Regions from separate parts of the Roseixanthobacter pseudopolyaromaticivorans genome, predicted to be linked through region 3. Evidence: predicted binding sites of a transcription regulator. Region 3 holds the regulator's gene; each other region holds the start of a gene.
What was found. Region 3 encodes LexA, which represses DNA repair genes until DNA is damaged. Its sites were predicted from a motif close to TGTTCNNNNTGTGTTCNG; they were not measured.
Positions count from the first base shown of each region.

Region 1: a site for LexA is predicted at 2,451-2,468, ahead of parE (DNA topoisomerase IV subunit B). Genes of this name have one in related genera too.
Region 2: a site for LexA is predicted at 3,618-3,635, ahead of V5F68_RS17520 (YifB family Mg chelatase-like AAA ATPase). Genes of this name have one in related genera too.

Region 1 is NZ_CM195539.1:2,267,367-2,273,356, forward strand. Features, by position in the region: gene gatA (Asp-tRNA(Asn)/Glu-tRNA(Gln) amidotransferase subunit GatA) at 1-736, opposite strand, end outside; gene gatC (Asp-tRNA(Asn)/Glu-tRNA(Gln) amidotransferase subunit GatC) at 733-1,020, opposite strand; gene argC (N-acetyl-gamma-glutamyl-phosphate reductase) at 1,247-2,302, opposite strand; gene parE (DNA topoisomerase IV subunit B) at 2,535-4,571, shown strand; gene V5F68_RS10945 (MFS transporter) at 4,583-5,767, opposite strand.
Region 2 is NZ_CM195539.1:3,718,946-3,724,935, reverse strand. Features, by position in the region: gene olsB (l-ornithine N(alpha)-acyltransferase) at 36-1,103, opposite strand; gene V5F68_RS17525 (hypothetical protein) at 1,373-1,981, shown strand; gene V5F68_RS17520 (YifB family Mg chelatase-like AAA ATPase) at 2,027-3,559, opposite strand; gene V5F68_RS17515 (hypothetical protein) at 3,729-3,908, shown strand; gene V5F68_RS17510 (hypothetical protein) at 3,954-4,172, shown strand; gene V5F68_RS17505 (class I SAM-dependent methyltransferase) at 4,232-5,014, shown strand; gene V5F68_RS17500 (polyhydroxyalkanoic acid system family protein) at 5,018-5,332, opposite strand; gene gshB (glutathione synthase) at 5,368-5,990, opposite strand, start outside.
Region 3 is NZ_CM195539.1:2,088,678-2,094,667, reverse strand. Features, by position in the region: gene gltX (glutamate--tRNA ligase) at 1-54, opposite strand, end outside; gene V5F68_RS10070 (ComEC/Rec2 family competence protein) at 182-2,473, shown strand; gene lexA (transcriptional repressor LexA) at 2,502-3,221, opposite strand; gene V5F68_RS10060 (molybdopterin molybdotransferase MoeA) at 3,359-4,570, opposite strand; gene moaC (cyclic pyranopterin monophosphate synthase MoaC) at 4,608-5,090, opposite strand; gene V5F68_RS10050 (DUF2147 domain-containing protein) at 5,095-5,511, opposite strand; gene trpC (indole-3-glycerol phosphate synthase TrpC) at 5,641-5,990, opposite strand, start outside.

The DNA of each region.
Region 1 (5,990 bases), 180 kb from region 3:
CCACGCTGGTGGAATCCTTCGGGTCATGCCCGGCCATGGAGCGCAGCAGCAGGGCCGCGTCGTTCACGGTGCGCGCGAACGGACCGGCCTGATCGAGGGAGGAGGCATAGGCGACGATGCCCCAGCGCGAGCACCGTCCGTAGGTCGGCTTGATGCCCACGGTGCCGGTGAAGGCCGCCGGCTGGCGGATCGAGCCGCCGGTGTCAGTGCCGGTTGCGCCGGCGCACAGGAACGCCGCCACCGCCGCCGCCGATCCGCCGGACGAACCGCCGGGCACCAACGGAGTCGTTTCCCCTTCGCGCCGCCAGGGCGAAACCACGGGCCCGAAGGCCGAGGTCTCGTTGGACGAGCCCATGGCGAATTCGTCATTGTTGAGCTTGCCCAGCATCACCGCCCCGTCGCGCCAGAGCTGCGCTGTGACGGTGGATTCGTAGGGCGGCACGAAATTCTCGAGGATCTTCGATCCGGCGGTGGTTGCCACACCGTCGGTGCAGAACATGTCCTTCACGCCGATGGGCATGCCCTCCAGCGGGCCGCCCTCGGAATTGCAGATGCGGGCATCGCTGGCCGCCGCCATGGCGAGTGCCTTTTCCGCCGTCTCCTCCAGATAGGCGTTGAGACCGCGGGCCTTATCCATGGCATCGAGATAGGACTGGGTCAGTTCGACCGCGGTAAACTCGCGCAGCGCCAGCTTTTCACGCGCCTGGGTGAGGGTGAGCTGATTGAGCGCGGTCATTCCACCACCTTCGGCACGGTAAAGAAGCCGCCCTCGGCATCGGGCGCGTTAGCGAGAATTTTTTCGGGATAATGGCCGTCGCTCACCACATCCTCGCGCAGGGGCAGGCTGAGCGGAATCACGCCGCTCATGGGCTCGACTCCGGACACGTCAAGCACCGACAATTGCTCGACGAAAGCGAGGATGGCGTTCAACTCCTCCTGAAGGGGCGCAAGTTCTTCCTCGCGCACCGAAATGCGCGCGAGATGCGCAACCCTTCGGACGGTCGCCTGATCGACGGACATGGACAGCTCCCAGCACGCACCGCGCCCGATGACGGGGCGGCGCCAACAGATGGCTCAACCGCGGGCGGTTGAAGCATGTTCCGAACGCGAGCGCTGCAATTTTCCGCATACCGTCCGCGCCCTTCCCCGCCGCTATAGCAAGCCGGCGAATTGGGAGGCAATGGCGGCGGCCAGGAAAGCGCGGGCCGCATGCTGCAGCGGCCCGCGACGGATCATGGCGCAGCGCTCACGGCATGAGCGCGATCTGCTCCAGGCCGAGCGTCTCGGGATAGCCGAGAACGAGGTTCATGTTCTGCACCGCCTGGCCGGACGCGCCCTTCACCAGATTGTCGAGGGTGGAGAGCACGATGGCCCGGCCGCTCGCGCGGTCCGCGACGACCCCGATCATCACCATGTTGGAGCCGCGCACATGGCGCGACTGCGGCACCTGGCCAAACGGCAGGACATGGACGAACGGCTCGCTCTTGTAGAAATCCGCCAGGATCTTGTGGAGATCCTCGGCCTTCGCGCCGGTGGTGCGCACATAGAGCGTCGCATAGATGCCCCGGTTCATGGGCGCGAGGTGCGGCACGAACATGGGCGCGACCGGGCGGCCGGCGGCCTTGGTGAATTCCTGATCCAGCTCGCCCATGTGCCGATGCGAACCGACGCTGTAGGCGTGGATACCCTCGGAAACCTCGGAGAACAGCATCGCTTCCTTCGCCGAGCGGCCGGCGCCGGACATGCCGGTCTTGCTGTCGATGACGATGGTTTCCGGCTCGATGGCGCCGGCTTCCAGCAGCGGCACAGCCGGCAGGATGGAGGTGGTGGTGTGGCAGCCGGGATTGGCGATCAACCGCGCCTTCCGGATCTCGTCGCGATAGATTTCGACGAGGCCGAACACCGCTTCCTTCTGGAGATCGAGGGCGCCGTGGGGGTGGCCGTACCATTTTTCATAGGCGCCGGGATCGCGCAGCCGGAAGTCGGCGGAAAGATCCACCACCTTCACCTTCGGCGCCTGCTCGAACACCTTCTTGATGACTTCCTGAGTGGTCGCATGCGGCAGCGCGCAGAACACGAGGTCCACCGCGTTGAAATCCACCTCGTCGATGGTCACGAGCTTGGGCAGCGCATAGGGGGCGAACTGCGGGAATACGTCGGCCATGGACTGGCCGGCTTTGCGGTCCGCCGTCAGGGCCACCAGCTCGACACGCGGATGGCGCAGCAGAAGGCGCACGAGTTCAGACCCGGTGTAACCCGAGGCGCCAAGAACCGCGATCCGTGCCTTTGCTGTCTCCGACATGTCCTTCTCCCGCCCGCCAGGGGCCGTGTGACGTTGGCCGTACCCATCCGTGCGCGGAACGCTGCGCGGGCGTGTTCGGTCGGGGGTCTGTACACCGATCCCATATCAGGCGAAAGACAGGGATAAGTGACCAGTCCCGCGCTGCGCGCGTTTCCGGTATGTTCCCTTTCGTTCCCTCGCCCTGGCATGATGGCCGGCGGCGATTCGCCCCTAAAGCGACTTAAAGAGCCTCATGTCCGATAACGACGATCTGTTTGCCGCTCCCGCCCCTGCCCGCAAGGCCCCGAGCCCCCGCGCGAAGGCACCCGCCGCCGTGCCGGAAATGGCGAGCGATTATACCGCCGCCCATATCGAGGTGCTGGAAGGGCTGGAGCCGGTGCGCCGCCGCCCCGGCATGTATATCGGCGGCACCGATGTCAAAGCCCTGCATCATCTCTTCGCCGAGGTGATCGACAATTCCATGGACGAGGCGGTGGCCGGGCACGCCACCTTTATCGAAGTGCATCTCGCCGCCGACAGCACGCTGACCGTGACCGACAACGGGCGCGGCATCCCGGTGGAGGCGCATCCCAAATTCCCCGGCAAGTCCACCGTCGAAGTCATCATGACCACGCTGCACGCGGGCGGAAAGTTCGACAGCAAGGTCTATGAAACCTCCGGCGGCCTGCACGGCGTCGGCGTCTCGGTGGTAAACGCGCTGTCCGACCATCTGGAAATCGAAGTCGCGCGCAACCAGACCCTTTACCGCCAAAGCTTTTCCAAAGGTGCACCACTCGGGCCGCTTGCCGAAGTCGGCCGCATCACCAACCGGCGCGGCACCAAGGTGCGCTTCCATCCCGATCCCCAAATTTTCGGCGAAGGTGCGCATTTCGAGCCCGCCCGCGTGTTCCGCATGGCGCGGTCCAAGGCCTATCTGTTCGGCGGCGTGGAAATCCGCTGGTCGTGCGACCCCGCTTTGCTGGTGGGCACAACCGGCGTGCCGGACAAGATGACCTTCCGCTTCCCGGGCGGCCTCAAGGATTATCTCGCGGGCGACCTTGAAGGTCAGACGCTGGTCCATAACGAAATCTTCGCTGGCCGGATCCAGAAGCAAGGCGGCCACGGCTCGGTGGAATGGGCGGTGGCCTGGGTTGCCGATGGCGACGGCGGCATTTCCTCTTATTGCAACACCATTCCCACCCATGACGGTGGCACCCATGAGAACGGGCTGCGCTTGGTTCTGCTCAAGGGCCTGCGCGATTATGCCGAGCGTATTGGCCAGGCGAAGCGCGCGGCCATCCTGATCGGCGACGACGTTACCACCGGCTGCGCGGCGATGCTTTCCGTGTTCGTTCGCGAGCCGGAATTCCAGGGCCAGACCAAAGACCGGCTCGCCACGGCGGAGGCCTCGCGCATCGTCGAGCAGGCGCTGCGCGATCCGCTCGACCATTGGCTTGCCGCCAATCCGGTCCAGGCCAACCGCCTGCTGGACCATGTGGTGGAGCGCGCGGAAGAGCGCCTGCGCCGCAAGCAGGAAAAGGAGATCTCCCGCAAGACCGCCGTGCGCAAGCTGCGCCTGCCGGGCAAGCTCGCGGATTGCTCCAACACCGAGGCGGCGGGGTCTGAAATCTTCATCGTCGAGGGCGACTCGGCTGGCGGCTCGGCCAAGCAGGCGCGGGATCGCAAGACCCAGGCGGTGCTGCCGCTGCGTGGCAAGATCCTCAATGTCGCCAGCGCCGGGCGCGACAAGCTTGCCCAGAACCAGCAATTGTCGGACCTGCTCCAGGCGCTCGGCTGCGGAACGCTCGCCCAATATCGCGAGGCGGACCTGCGCTATGAGAAGGTGGTCATCATGACCGACGCGGACGTGGACGGCGCCCACATCGCCTCTCTTCTCGTCACCTTTTTCTATCGGCAGATTCCGAAGCTCATCGAGGAGGGCCACCTGTTTCTGGCGGTGCCCCCCCTCTACCGCATCACCCAGGGCGCCAAGACGCTCTACGCCCGGGACGATGCCCACAAGGACCAGTTGCTGAAGAAGGAATTCTCCGGCCGCGGCAAGGTGGAGATTGGCCGCTTCAAAGGCCTCGGCGAGATGATGCCGGCGCAGCTCAAGGAAACCACGATGAATCCGCGCACCCGCACCATGCTGCGCGTCACCATCGAGGCGGCGGCGCAGGCCGACACCGCCGACTTGGTGGAACGTCTCATGGGCAACAAGCCGGAGGCGCGCTTCGCCTTCATTTCCGAGCGTGCCGCGTTTGCGGGCGAGGATCTGCTGGATATCTGACGCTCGATCCCTCAGGCCGAGGGATCGACCGGCGCCGGCTCCGATGCTGCAGGCTTGAGGCGACGCGGCAGGCGCGAGGCCGGCCAGGCGAGCGCAATCAGACACACGCCTGCGCCCGCAAACAGCTCCACCGGCCCGATGAGGCCGACCAGCTGCGCCGCCAGCAGGGCGCCCAACGCCTGGCCGGAAAAGAAGAAGGTGGCATAGAGCGCCACGGCCGAGCCGCGCGCCGCCGGGACCAGCTCGGTGGCCATGATCTGCAAGGTGTTGTGGATCATGTAGAAGCCAAAACCGAGCACGCCGAACAGCGCCAGCATCAGGCCGAGCGAGGGCACCAGCGCAATGGCGATCAGGCATATCCCCGCCACCGTCGCGCCGAGCCCGGCCATGCCGGACAGGCCAAGCCGGCGCACCAGAACCGCCACCAGGAAGGTATAGATCACGCCGCCCACGCCGAACATGCCGAGGGCGAAGCCCGCCTCCACCGCATCTCCGAGTGCGCGCCCCACCATATGGGCGGCAACGAACGGGAACACGCCGAAGATCAGCGCGCCCTCGATGGCGGCGACCAGGAACAGGCGGATCGAGAGGGGATTACTGAACACCACGCGATAGCGCTCCAGCGCCCCGCGCACGGACGGGCGCTGCGGAATTGCCGTCTCGCTGAGGAAGAACATGGCGCCGAACGCCGCAGTACCCGCCACCGCCGCCGTGCACCAGAACACGGCGCGCCATCCGATTAGGGTGGAGATCATGCCCGAGGCCATGGCCCCGCCGAGCTGGCCCAGGACTATGGCCATGAGCAGGCGTCCGAGCGCCTGGGGGCGCTGCCGCATGGTCACGCGATCGCCGACAGTCGCGAGCGCCACAGGTATCACCCCGCCGGCCCACCCGCCGGAAAAGATGCGTCCCGCCATCAAGGCTTCATGGCTTGGCGCCAGCGCGCAGCCGACGAGCCCGAGGCAGAGCATGGACAGCGTCACGCGGATCAGACGCACCCTGCCCACGGCATCACCGATGGGGCCGAACACCAATTGCATCGCGGCATAGGGCAAGGAGAAGGCACTGGCGAGAAGCGCTGCACGCTGCAGCGTCACGGCAAGGTCCGCCGCCAGCAGGTTGAGCATGGGGTCCACCGCGCGCATGGAAAAGGCGCTGGCGAACCCGGCCAGACCGAGGACCAGAAGAAAGGGCATGGCGGCACGGTTTGGAGAAAAGGCGGGGACGTCGCCCTGAGTGAGGGCTCGGTGAGAAAGCTTCCTTGGCGCTCATTCACGGGAGGGTCAAGGCCGGTTTCGCATAGCGCTCGTCCCTGCAATTCCCCTGGCGCATGGCACGCTGAACGAGAAGCATTGACACAGCGCACAAAATCCTTACTTTACAACGTGTCGTCCGATTATTTCGAATCCAAGCGCGCCG
Region 2 (5,990 bases), 1.6 Mb from region 3:
CGCGTCACGCGAAGGCGGGACTCGCGGAGCCTGGCTCAGATGGCGTGGCGGTTCGCGGTAGGGCCGAAATGCTCCACATAGCGCGCGCTGATGATCGAGCGCGGCAGCACGACCAGCACGTCGGTGGTGCCGAACTGATGGTCCACCACCGCCCCGTCGCCCACGAAGCCACCGAGGCGCAGATAGCCCTTCACCAGCGGCGGCAGGGCATGCAGCGCGGCCTTCATGTTGATCCGGTCCTTGGGAATGCGATCCATGGACACATAGCGCTTGTCGATCGCGCGGGCGCGCCATTCCTCGGGCGCGAGCGCATTGTGGTGCAGGAACGAGAGCTGCAGCGCCAGCGCCTCGGGGTCGGTGCCCTCAAGACTCGCGCAGCCGATCATCACGTCGATATTGTTGCGCAGGATGTAGGCCCACACCCCATGCCAGAGCAGCTCCACCGTGCGTTTGTTGCGGTAGGGCTTGAGGACGCAGGAGCGGCCCAGCTCCAGGAATTTCAGGCCGGGGTGCGCCGCGATGATGCGGTTCACGTCGAACTCGCCCTGGGTGTAGAAGCCGCCGTGGCGGTCCGCTACGTCCTGCTTCAGCAGGCGATAGGTGCCGACGACCTTGGGCTTGCGACGGCCGAGCACCATCTTGCCGGCTTCGTAATCCAGCACCAGCATATGGTCGCAGATGGCGTCGAACGCGTCCACGTCGCGCCGGGCGAGCCGGGCTGCGGCGTCGGGTACGGCGGACATTTCCTCGTAGAAGACCTTATAGCGCAGGCGCTGGGCGCGGCGCACGTCGCGCGCGGTGCGGGCGAGCCGCACTTCCAGCGGCCCGAGCCGGCCGAGCACAACCGGCTCGCCAAACGGGACGGCCTCGCGATGGCGGATGCCGGAATAGGCGCGGAAATCGGAGACCAGCTTCTGCGGCCCGTTCAGCGCCGGCTTGCCGTCCGCCCGCAGGATGGGCGGCGCGAACAGCGGCGCGCCGAACTTGGCGCCCGGAAACTTGGCGAAGCCTTCCTTGGCTACGTCGATGCCGCGGCCCACCAGAGCCGGCCAGCTGAAGGGCTGCGGGTCGAGACCTGAACCGGACGGATCTTGGCGTTTCATGCAACGACCCCCTCCTCGGGCCGCCGCTGGACAACGGCGGTTCTATGGGATGCCGCGCGCCGTCCCAGACGAGCTCGAAAGCGGGTCCGCGCATTGTGCGCGTTCATCCCGCGTGACCATCACATTCACCATAGTTTTCCTACGGCTATGTGACAATGACAGATTGTGACACCCCGGTCGTGTCATATGACGGCGGTGGCGCATTGCCGGGGCTGGGAGCGCATGCTAGCGCGAAACCCGGTTGGGCAATTCGGGGATTCGGGGGCATCATGTCTAAGGTTCGTTTTCTGTCGGGCGTCGCCGGCTGCAGCTTGGCGCTGAGCGTCGCGTTTTCGAGCCTCGCCCACGCGCAGGCTAGGCCCACCCCCGCCGCTGTGAGCGTCATCAACGTGCCGGGCGTCGGCGCGATGAACGTGCTTAGCTATCAGGCGCGGTTCGTTTCCGCAGATCCCGCCACCCGCCGCGTGGTGTTGGAAACCCCGAACGGCAAGCGCTGGGCGGTGATCGCCCCGCCGCTGCTGGGCGATGTCATGCAGCTCGCCAACAGCCGGCAATTGCTCATTCGCGTGCTGCCGGGCCTCGTCACCGCACTGGGCAAGGCACACCAGGGCACGCCGGGCGTGGCGATCTCCGAACTGGTGCTCAAGGACGGCCTGCCGGGTTGGCCGGAGGATTATGGCTTCCGCGAAGTGACCATCACCTCCATGCTGGTGAATATCGACAAGACCAACGGCACCATCAGCTTCGAGGGGCTCGACGGCGTGGTGCGCACCGTGAAGGCGGCGAACCCGCAGGTGCTGGCCGATCTGCAGAAGGTGGAACTGGGCGATCTGTGCCAGATCACCTATTACGAAGGCCTCGCCATCAACGCCATGTAGCGTGGGGCGTTAGCCTGCGGCCGCCCTCGAGTCGCACGGGGCGGCTCAGGCTGCGGCGCGCGAGCGGTCGGCCAGGGCGCGATAGGCCAGAGCCTCGGCCAGATGCCGCCGGCCGAGGCTCTCCGCCCCGCCGAGGTCGGCGAGGGTGCGGGCCACCTTGAGCACGCGGTGGTAGCCGCGCGCCGAGAGGTTCATGGCGCTGGCGGCATCGCGCAGCAAAGCGAGCCCGCCGGCATCGGGCGCGGCGACCACTTCCAGAAGCGGGCCGGAGGCTTGCGCATTGGTGCGGATGTCCGGCCGGTCCAGCGCCGCGTAACGCTCGACTTGGAGGGCGCGCGCGGCAGCGACCCGCGCCGCCACCTCCCGCGAGCCCTCCGCCGGGGCGGGCAGCACCAGATCGGCGGCGGTGACGGCCGGCACGTCCAGATACAGGTCGATGCGGTCGAGGAACGGACCGGACAGGCGCGCCTGATAATCCTCCTTGCAGCGCGGCCCGCGCTTGCAGGTGAAGCCGGGCTCGCCCGCATGGCCGCAGCGGCAGGGGTTCATGGCGGCAATCAATTGGAATCGTGCCGGATAGGTCACGCGGTGGTTGGCGCGGGCGATCAGCACGTCGCCGGTTTCCAGCGGCTGGCGCAGGGAATCCAGCACCTGGGGCGAGAATTCCGGCAATTCGTCCAGGAACAGCACGCCGTGATGGGCCAGCGAGACCTCCCCGGGCTTCGCCTTCGCCCCGCCGCCCACCATCGCCGCCATGCTGGCGGAATGGTGCGGCGCGCGGAACGGGCGGCGGTCCACCAGGGCACCGTCCTGGATCGCGCCCGCCACCGACGCGACCATGGAGACGTCCAGCATCTCCGCCGGCGAGAGCGGCGGCAGGATGGAGGGCAGGCGCTGGGCCAGCATGGATTTGCCGGCGCCGGGCGGGCCCACATACAGCAGATTGTGGCCGCCGGCCGCGGCAACCTCAAGCGCGCGCTTGGCGGTTTCCTGGCCCTTCACGTCCTTGAGGTCCAGGCCGGAGCCTCCGGGCGGGCGCAGGCGCGGATCGGGGCGGGCGAGGATCTGCCGGCCCGTGACATGGTTCGCCAGTTGGATCAGCGAGATGGGCGCGAGAATCTCCATGTCGGGGCTGGCCCAGGCGGCTTCCGCGCCGCAGGCGCCGGGGCAGATGAGCCCGTGGCCGCGCGCATTGGCGCCGATCGCCGCCGGCAGCACGCCCGCGACAGCGGCGATGGAGCCGTCCAACCCCAGTTCCCCAACCACGGTGAAGCCGGCGAGCGCATCGCTTGGAATCGCGCCGATCGCCGCCATCAGCCCGAGCGCGATGGGCAGGTCGTAATGGGAGCCTTCCTTCGGCAAATCGGCGGGCGCGAGATTGATGGTGATCCGCCGCGCGGGCAGGGCGAGCCCGGAGGCGATCAGGGCGGCGCGCACCCGCTCCTTGGCTTCCGTCACCGCTTTGTCGGGCAGGCCGACGATGGTGAACGCCGGCAGGCCCGGCGCCACATGCACCTGCACGTCCACCGGGCGCGCATCCACGCCCTCGAACGCCACCGTCGCCACACGCTGGATCACGCTTCAGCCCCCCGGCTTGCCAGTGGGGAAGAGGGTAGTGGAGTGGGCGTGTCGGCACAAGAACATATTGGGAACATGCGCCCTTATGCGGCCTTTATGGGAGGGCCGCGTGTTCCCAATCGCGCCCTTACGGCGAGCGGCGCGATAAGGGCTGCCGTGAGGACCGACCATGACCCAATCTTATTATTTCTCCCCCACCAGCACCCCCTTTCCGCGCGCACGGCCGCTGCCGCCCCAGCAGACCCGGGGCATTCGCCGGCCCGGCCCGCTGGCCCGCATGGCGCTGAAGGCGGCCTGCCTTGTGCCGCTGCTGGTGCTGGCTTTCGCGTTCCACGCCCTGTGGAGCTAAACGGCCGGCTGTTCCAATCATCGGCGCGCGCCTGGAGGTGGTTCCATGACCCATATTCAGCCCTTGTCCCCCAAGCCGCGCCGCGAGGACGCGCGGCAGACCGAGCCCTCTCCCCGTCTCGGCTGGGCCGAGTGGGGCAGCCTCGGCGGCACGGAGCGCCTCCTTCCCTTCGGTCGCAGCCCGTTGCGGAGCGCAGCTCCGGTCTGCGTGCGTGGTCTGCTGGTTGCATTTGCTCTGGTCTGCATCGTTGCTATGGTGCGATGAGGGACATGCGCACGCCGCCTTCCTTCCGCGATCCCTCGCGCAACCAAAAGCCTTGCCTCATGACCATGACCGATCTGAAAGACGGCGACCACGAGCGCCTCGTCTCCGCCCAGTTCAGCCCCCAGGCCGCCGCCTATGTCGCGAGCGCGGTCCACGCCCAAGGCGCGGATCTCGATGCCCTTGCGCAGATGATGGCGGGCCGCGGCGCGGCGCGGGTCCTCGATCTTGGTTGCGGCGGCGGTCATGTGAGCTTCACCGTGGCACCCCATGTGGCGCAGGTGATTGCCTATGACCTGTCCGACCGCATGCTGGAGGCGGTCGCGGGCGAGGCGCAGCGGCGCGGCCTTTCCAATATCGAGACCGCCTGGGGCGTGGCGGAGGAATTGCCGTTTCCCGACGCCACCTTCGATTTCGTGGTCTCGCGCTTCAGCGCTCACCATTGGCGCGATCTCTCCGCGGGGCTGGCGCAGGCGCGCCGCGTGCTGAAGCCGAACGGGCGGGCCATCTTCATGGACGTGGTGGCGCCGCCGAGCGATGTGCTGGATACGTTCCTGCAGACCATCGAGCTTCTGCGCGATCCCTCCCACGCCCGCGATTTTGCGGTCAGCGAGTGGGTCGAGCGTGCCGAGGCGGTAGGTCTGGCGTGTCAGTCGATTACGGAAGGACGGCTGCGGCTGGAGTTTTCCTCCTGGATCGCGCGCATCAATACGCCCGATCTGCACGTGGCGGCGATCCGTTCGCTTGAAGAACTGGCGACGCGCGACGTGCGCGCCCATTTCGAGATCGAGGCCGACGGCAGCTTCACGCTCGATACCGCGACACTTCTCTTCGCGCCGGTCTGAACGCTATTTCTTCTGGCCCAGCATCAGCTGGCCCTGCTTCTGGATCAGCGCCTTGGCCTTTTCCGCCATCAGGTGCAGCAGCCAGGGCAATTCCACGGAGAGATGCACGGCGGTGTCGGCCACGTCCAGCGTGCCGTGGGCGGTGTGGCCCAGCACGCCGACGCGGAATTGCAGGTGGGAATCGGTCCAGGTCTCTTCCATCACCTGCAATTTGTCGCCGAACTTCGCCCGCACGCTGGTGAGGCCGCCCTGGAGGCGACGGGTCGCCTCCGCCTTGCCGAGCTTGTGGGGGATGGAGACGGTCAAGGGCTGGGGCATGGCTGGCCTTTCCGCGTGTGAGGAAAGCGGCGCGCTCAGGCGCCCCGCTTTTCCTCGATCTTGTCCCAGATCTGCGCGGCGATATCGGGGCCGCCGAGCCGCTTGATGGCGCGAAGCCCGGTGGGCGAGGTCACGTTGATCTCGGTGAGATTGCCGTCGATCACGTCGATGCCCACGAACAGCAGGCCGCGTTCCCGCAGCGCCGGGCCGATGCGCTTGCAGATTTCCTGCTCGCGGTCGGTGAGGTCGGTGGGCTTTGCTGCGCCGCCGCGCACCATGTTGGAGCGCAGATCCCCTTCGCTGGGCACGCGGTTCACCGCGCCGGCGGCTTCCCCATCCACCAGGATGATACGCTTGTCGCCGTGCTTCACGGCCGGCAGGAAGCGCTGGATCACCCAGGGCTCGCGGAAGGTGACGGCGAAGAAATCATAGAGCGAGCCGAAATTCAGGTCGTCGGCGGTCAGGCGGAACACCGCGCCGCCGCCATGGCCGTAGAGCGGCTTCATCACCACGTCGCCGAATTCCGCGCGGAAGGCTTTGATCTCGTCCAGGTCGCGGGTGATCAGGGTGGGGGGCATCAGCTCCGGAAAATCGGTGACGAAAATTTTCTCCGGCGCGTTGCGCACCTGGGCGGGGTCGTTCACCACCAGCGTCTTGG
Region 3 (5,990 bases):
GATGTGCAGGAAGCCCGTGGGAGAAGGAGCAAAGCGCGTAACGATCTCTGACATGAAGGTCCGCCGAAAAGGGGTCTGGAGCGGGGCGGGCGTGCCGCCGGGATGCTGTGTGCACCGCCGGCATATGGCGCGCGGGCGGCGCCCGTGTAGCATAGGCGCGCGCGTTGGGGAACGCGGGGGCATGGCGGGCACATCAAACACTGGCGAGGAGGACCCGCCGCGCACGGAGATGCGCGGCGCGCGCGCTGCTGTCTGGGGCGCGGCGCAGGCTCTGCCGCGTCCGCGTCCGTTCGGTGCTCTGGGCGATCTGCGGGAACGCCTGCTGGCGGGTCTTGCCGCAGACATCCGCGCCGAGGCGGAGGCGGGGCGGCTGGTGTTGTGGCTGCCGGTGCTGTTCGCCGCCGGCATCCTGCTGTATTTCGGCGCCGATCAGGAGCCCTCCCTCCTCGCCGGCCTCCTGCTGACGGCGGCGCTGCTGGCCGCGACGCTGGCGGCGCGGGCGCACGTGTTTTCCTTCGCCGTGCTCGCGGGCGCGACGGCTCTTGCCTGCGGCTTCACCCTGGCATGTCTCCAGACCGCCCGTATCACGCGGCCGATCCTGATCCCGCCGGCGGGCAGCGTGCGGCTGACCGGATTTGTGGAGCACCTCGAGAAGCGGGCGAGCGCTGACCGCATCCTCCTGCGCGTCGAGACGGCGCAGGCCAAGGGGCTGGATTTCAAGCCCGAGCGGGTGCGCCTTTCGCTGCCGCGCGGTTCGGCACCGACGGTGGGCACCGGCATCGCAGTTTCCGCGCGCCTTCTGCCCCCGCTTGGGCCGGCGATGGTCGGCGCTCACGATTTTGGGCGCGCGCCCTGGTTCGCGGGGATCGATGCGGTGGGCTTTGCCCTCGGCCCGCCAAAGACGACAAACCTCGCGCAGGCCCCGCCGCTCTCGGTGCGCGTTGCCTCGCTGGTCCACACGGTGCGGGTCGCGCTCGCCGCGCGCATCCGCCTGGTGTTGAGCGGCACCGCCGCCGATATTGCCGTGGCGCTCGTGACGGGCGATCGTTCCTCCATCGCGCCGGCGGTGGAGGAGAGCATGCGCCTGTCCGGCCTCACCCACGTGCTGTCGATCTCGGGGCTGCACATGGCGCTGGTGGCTGGAACGCTGTTCGCGCTGGTGCGCGGGCTGCTGGCGCTGTTCCCGCCCTTGGCGCTCGGCGCGCCGGTTAAATCCCTGGCTGCGCTCTGCGCGCTGATCGGCAGCGCGCTTTATCTCGTCCTGTCGGGCAACGATGTCGCCGCGCAGCGCTCGTTCCTCATGCTGGGCCTAGTGTTGTTGGGCGTGATCGTCGGACGCGCCGCACTGACTTTGCGCAGCGTCGCGGTGGCGGCGGTGCTGGTGCTCGCGGCGGCGCCGATTTCAGTGCTCGACCCCGGCATGCAGATGTCGTTTGCCGCCACGCTCGCTCTGGTGGCCGCGTTCGAGCGGCTGCGGCCGTTGCGCCTCGGATGGACGGCCGAGGGTCGCGTCGCGCATGTCGCGCTCAAAGCGGCGCTGTTCGTGGGCGGCCTTGCGATGACCTCCCTTGTCGCCGGTCTTGCCACCGCGCCTTACGGAGCCCTGCATTTCCAGCGCATCGGAGCCTATGGCCTGCTTTCGAATCTCGCGGCCATGCCGGCCGTGAGCTTCCTGGTGATGCCGTTCGGCCTGCTCGGGGTGCTGCTGCTGCCGTTCGGCCTGGATTCGTTAGCATGGCCGGTCATGGGGCTCGGCCTCGACATCATGGTGGGGGTTTCGGACAAGGTGGCCGCACTGCCGGGTGCGGGCCTGCGGACCGACTGGTTCAACCCGCCCTCGGTTCTCGCGGCGAGCCTTGCCCTGCTGTGCCTGTGCTTGCTGCGCGGGCGGCTTGCGGCAATCGCCGTCTTCCCGGCGCTGGTGGCTCTCGCGCTCGGTGGCGCGGCGCCACGGCCGGACATTCTTATCGCACCGAACGGGCGCACGGTGGCGGTGCGTGGCGGCGACGGCAAGCTCTCGATCCTCGGGGCCAGCTCGAACCGGATGGTGGCAGAGCAATGGCTCAGCCGCGAGAGCGATACGCGCACGGCGCAATCCGAGGGGTTGGAGAATGCCTTTCGCTGCGACCCGCTGGGCTGCACGGCAACGACGCCCGGCGGCATCCTCGCCGTCTCACGCCGGCCGGAGGGGCTGGAGGCGGATTGCCTCAACGCGGCGCTCGTCGTGACCCCACACCCCGCTCCCAGGAAATGCCCGGCGAAGGTGATTACACCTGCCGACATGGCCCATACCGGCACGCTTGCGCTGTTCAGGGCCCCAGACGTACCGTCGTCCCCGGCGGGATGGCGCATCGTTCCGGCGCGCTCTCCCCGTCAGCAACGCCCGTGGATGCCGCCTTTGCCTCCGGTGGCCGCCGAGGGCGAGGAGGGACCGGGCGCTGCCGGACAGATGCAGGACGACGCCGCGCGCTGACGATCGAAATCGGCAGGGCTGCCCGCCCTCAATAGCGGCGCATCAGCCCGACCAGCCGGCCCTGCACCCGCACGCGGTCAGGTCCGAAAATCCGGGTCTCATAGGCGGGATTTGCCGCTTCCAGCGCGATGGAAGCGCCTTTCTTGCGCAGGCGCTTCAATGTGGCTTCCTCGTCATCCACCAGGGCGACGATGATGTCGCCCGTCTCGGCGCTGTCGCATTTGCGTATCAGCACGGTGTCGCCGTCCAGAATGCCGGCCTCGATCATGCTGTCGCCGCGCACTTCCAACGCGAAGTGCTCGCCCGTGCCCAGCATTTCCGGCGGCACGTTCAAGGTGTGGCTGCGGGTTTGGATTGCGGAAATGGGAGAGCCGGCGGCGATGCGGCCCATGACCGGCACGGTCACGGTGGGCGAACTCTCCTCGTCCTCCACCGGCGGGCGTACGCGGCCGAGGCTGCCTTCGATCACACTGGGGGAAAAGCCGCGCCCGCCTGAGGATGCGGCGCGGCTCGCGGCGAGGCCGGGGGCGGCGCTGTCCGGCAGGCGAACCACTTCCAGCGCCCGAGCGCGATTGGGAAGACGGCGGATGAAGCCGCGCTCTTCCAGGGCCGTGATCAGCCGATGAATGCCCGACTTGGAGCGAAGGTCGAGGGCTTCCTTCATCTCGTCGAAGGAGGGCGGGACGCCGGTTTCCTTCAGGCGTTCATGGATGAAACGCAACAGATCGTATTGCTTGCGCGTCAGCATGGTCTCACCCGTCCCCATCCCGCTTCCGGTTCGGCAGCGATGACCCGCAGGAGATCACCAAAACCGAAACAAATCATGAACAAGCATTAGCTGTTCCTTTTGTGTTCTGCAAGGGTGAACATCGCGTTAACGGTATTTCAGGAGGGCAATTGCAGGATCTGGCAGGGGTCCCCGATCGCGCCGGCCGGCGCAAAGGCGGGGCGGATCAACAGGCAATCGGCCGTGGCAAGGGTGGTCAGCATGGCGCTGTCCTGGATCGGCAGCGGGTTTGCAACCAATGCTCCGTCGGGCGCGAACGACAGGGTCGCGCGCATATAATCGACGCGGGAATCGTTGGCCTTCACCGGGCAGCCAAGACGCGCCGCGCGCAAAGGCTGGCCATGGGCGGCACCCTGGAGCGCATTCAACAGGGGAATCAGGAACAGCACGGCGCCGACATAGGCGGAAACCGGATTGCCCGGCAGGCCAAGCACGCGCATGCCCTCGCGCGCACCGAACATCAGCGGCTTTCCGGGCCGCAGCGCGATCCGATGGACGGTGAGCGTCACGCCCTCGCTCCGCAGGGCCGGCACGATCAGGTCATGCTCGCCAACAGATGCCCCGCCGGAGGTGACCAGCACGTCTATTCCCGATTCGGCGGCCGAGCGGATGGCGGCGCGGGTGGCCTCCAGCGAATCGCCGACGAGCCCCAGATCTACGGCTTCGGCACCGTGTGCACGGGCGAGGGCGGCGACGCCGTAGACATTTGAAACGACGACCTCGGAGAGGGCGCCGCTGCCTTGGCCCGGACGAACCAGTTCATCCCCGGTTTGCAGGATGCCCACCTTGGGGCGCGCATGGACGCGCAGAACGGGATGGTCCGCTGCGGCCGCCAGCATCACGTCGCGGTCGCTCAGGCGTCGCCCGGCGGGCAGGATCAGGCTGTCGGCGGGAAAATCGAACCCGGCCTTGCGCACGTTGCGCAAAGGCGCGGTGGGTGCGGTGGTGGTGAGAAAGTCACCGTCCCGCTCCACATTCTCTTGGATCACCACCGTGTCCGCGCCCGCGGGCAGCAGGGCGCCGGTGAAGATGCGAACCGCTTCGCCGGTCGCAATCGCTCCGGGAAACGGGCGCCCGGCGGCGGATTCCCCGATCACCCGCAAGGTTGCGGGAACATGCGCGATGTCTGAAGCCGCCACCGCATATCCGTCCATGGCGGACATGTCGGCCGCCGGTTGGCTTCGGCGGGCCCACAGATCGGCGGCGAGCACGCGGCCCGTCGCCTCGGCGACTGGCACGGACTGCGCAGACAGGGGCACGACGCCGGCCACCACGAGCGCGAGGGCCTCTTCCACCGGCATCAATGCCATGTCGCCTGCTCCGAATTCTATTTCTGGCTCGGGCGCCTTAGGCGTCGTCGGCGCGCCATTCGCCGGAGCGTCCGCCCGCTTTCTCCAGCAGGCGAATCCCCTCGATGCGCATGCCGCGATCAGCGGCCTTGGCCATGTCATAGATGGTCAGGCAGGCGAGGGAAACCGCCGTAAGCGCCTCCATCTCCACCCCGGTCTGGCCGCTGGTCTTGACGCGGGCGCGCACGACGAGGCCGGGGAGGGTCGCATCGGGCTCGATTTCAACTTCCACCTTGGAAATCATCAGCGGATGGCAAAGTGGAATAAGCTCGTGGGTGCGCTTGGACGCCATGATGCCGGCGATCCGGGCGACGCCGAGCACGTCGCCCTTCTTGGCATTGCCCGAGAGGATCAGCTCCAGCGTCGGCGCCGCCATCACGACCCGCCCCTCCGCCAGGGCCTCGCGCGTGGTCACCGCCTTTTGCGAGACGTCGACCATATGGGCCGCGCCCGAGGCATCGAGATGGGTCAGCTGCGCCATGTGGCTATTTCGCCCGCGTCCAGGTCTGGGTCTCGCAGAATGGCACCACGACGCAACCGCGCACCTTCAGCGTGTTGTCGCCGGCAAGGCTCAGCGAGGCGCTATAGGTCTTGCCGTCGTCGGGATTGTAGATCTGTCCGCCGGACCAGTTGCCACCGCTGCCGGTGAAGCCCTGGAGGATCAGCAGGCCCTTAAGGGTTCGCCCGCGCAGGCTGGCATTGGAATTCTTGGAATCGGTGAGGCCGGGATTGGTCTTGATGTCGTCCGAGGAGACGAGGCGGCCGCACACGGATCCGCCACAGGGCACGATTTCCACCACGCCCTGGTCAGTGGGCGTCAGCCACGTGCCGGTCACGTCGGCGGCTAAAACAGGCGATGCCAAAACGGACAGCACCGCCACCATCAAGGGCACCTTACGCATTGTCCCCTCCCGAAAATCCATGCCCGGAAGATTCGCGATCCCGGAACGCGCGGCACTATGGCAGAGGTGCCTTTGCGCAGCCAGCAGCCGAGCGGGATGGTCGCCACGCTCTTTACAGCGGTTCACCTGTCAGGCGGCAAGAAGCGTACGCGTCGCGGATGCGACATCGCTTTGCCGCATGAGGCTCTCGCCGACGAGGATTGTGCCGATGCCGATGCCGGCGAGGCGCGCCACGTCCTGCGAGGTGAAGATGCCGCTTTCGCCGATGCAGATGCGGTCCTTCGGCACCCGTGGGGCGAGGAGTGCGCTGGTGTCCAGCGTGGTCTCGAAGGTCCGCAGATTGCGGTTGTTGATGCCGACCAGCGTGCAGGGCAGGGCAAGCGCGCGATCCAGCTCTTCTGCGTCATGGACTTCCACGATGGCGTCCATGCCATAGGCGGTCGCCGCGTCCAGCAGGTCGCGGGCCAACGCGTCATCGA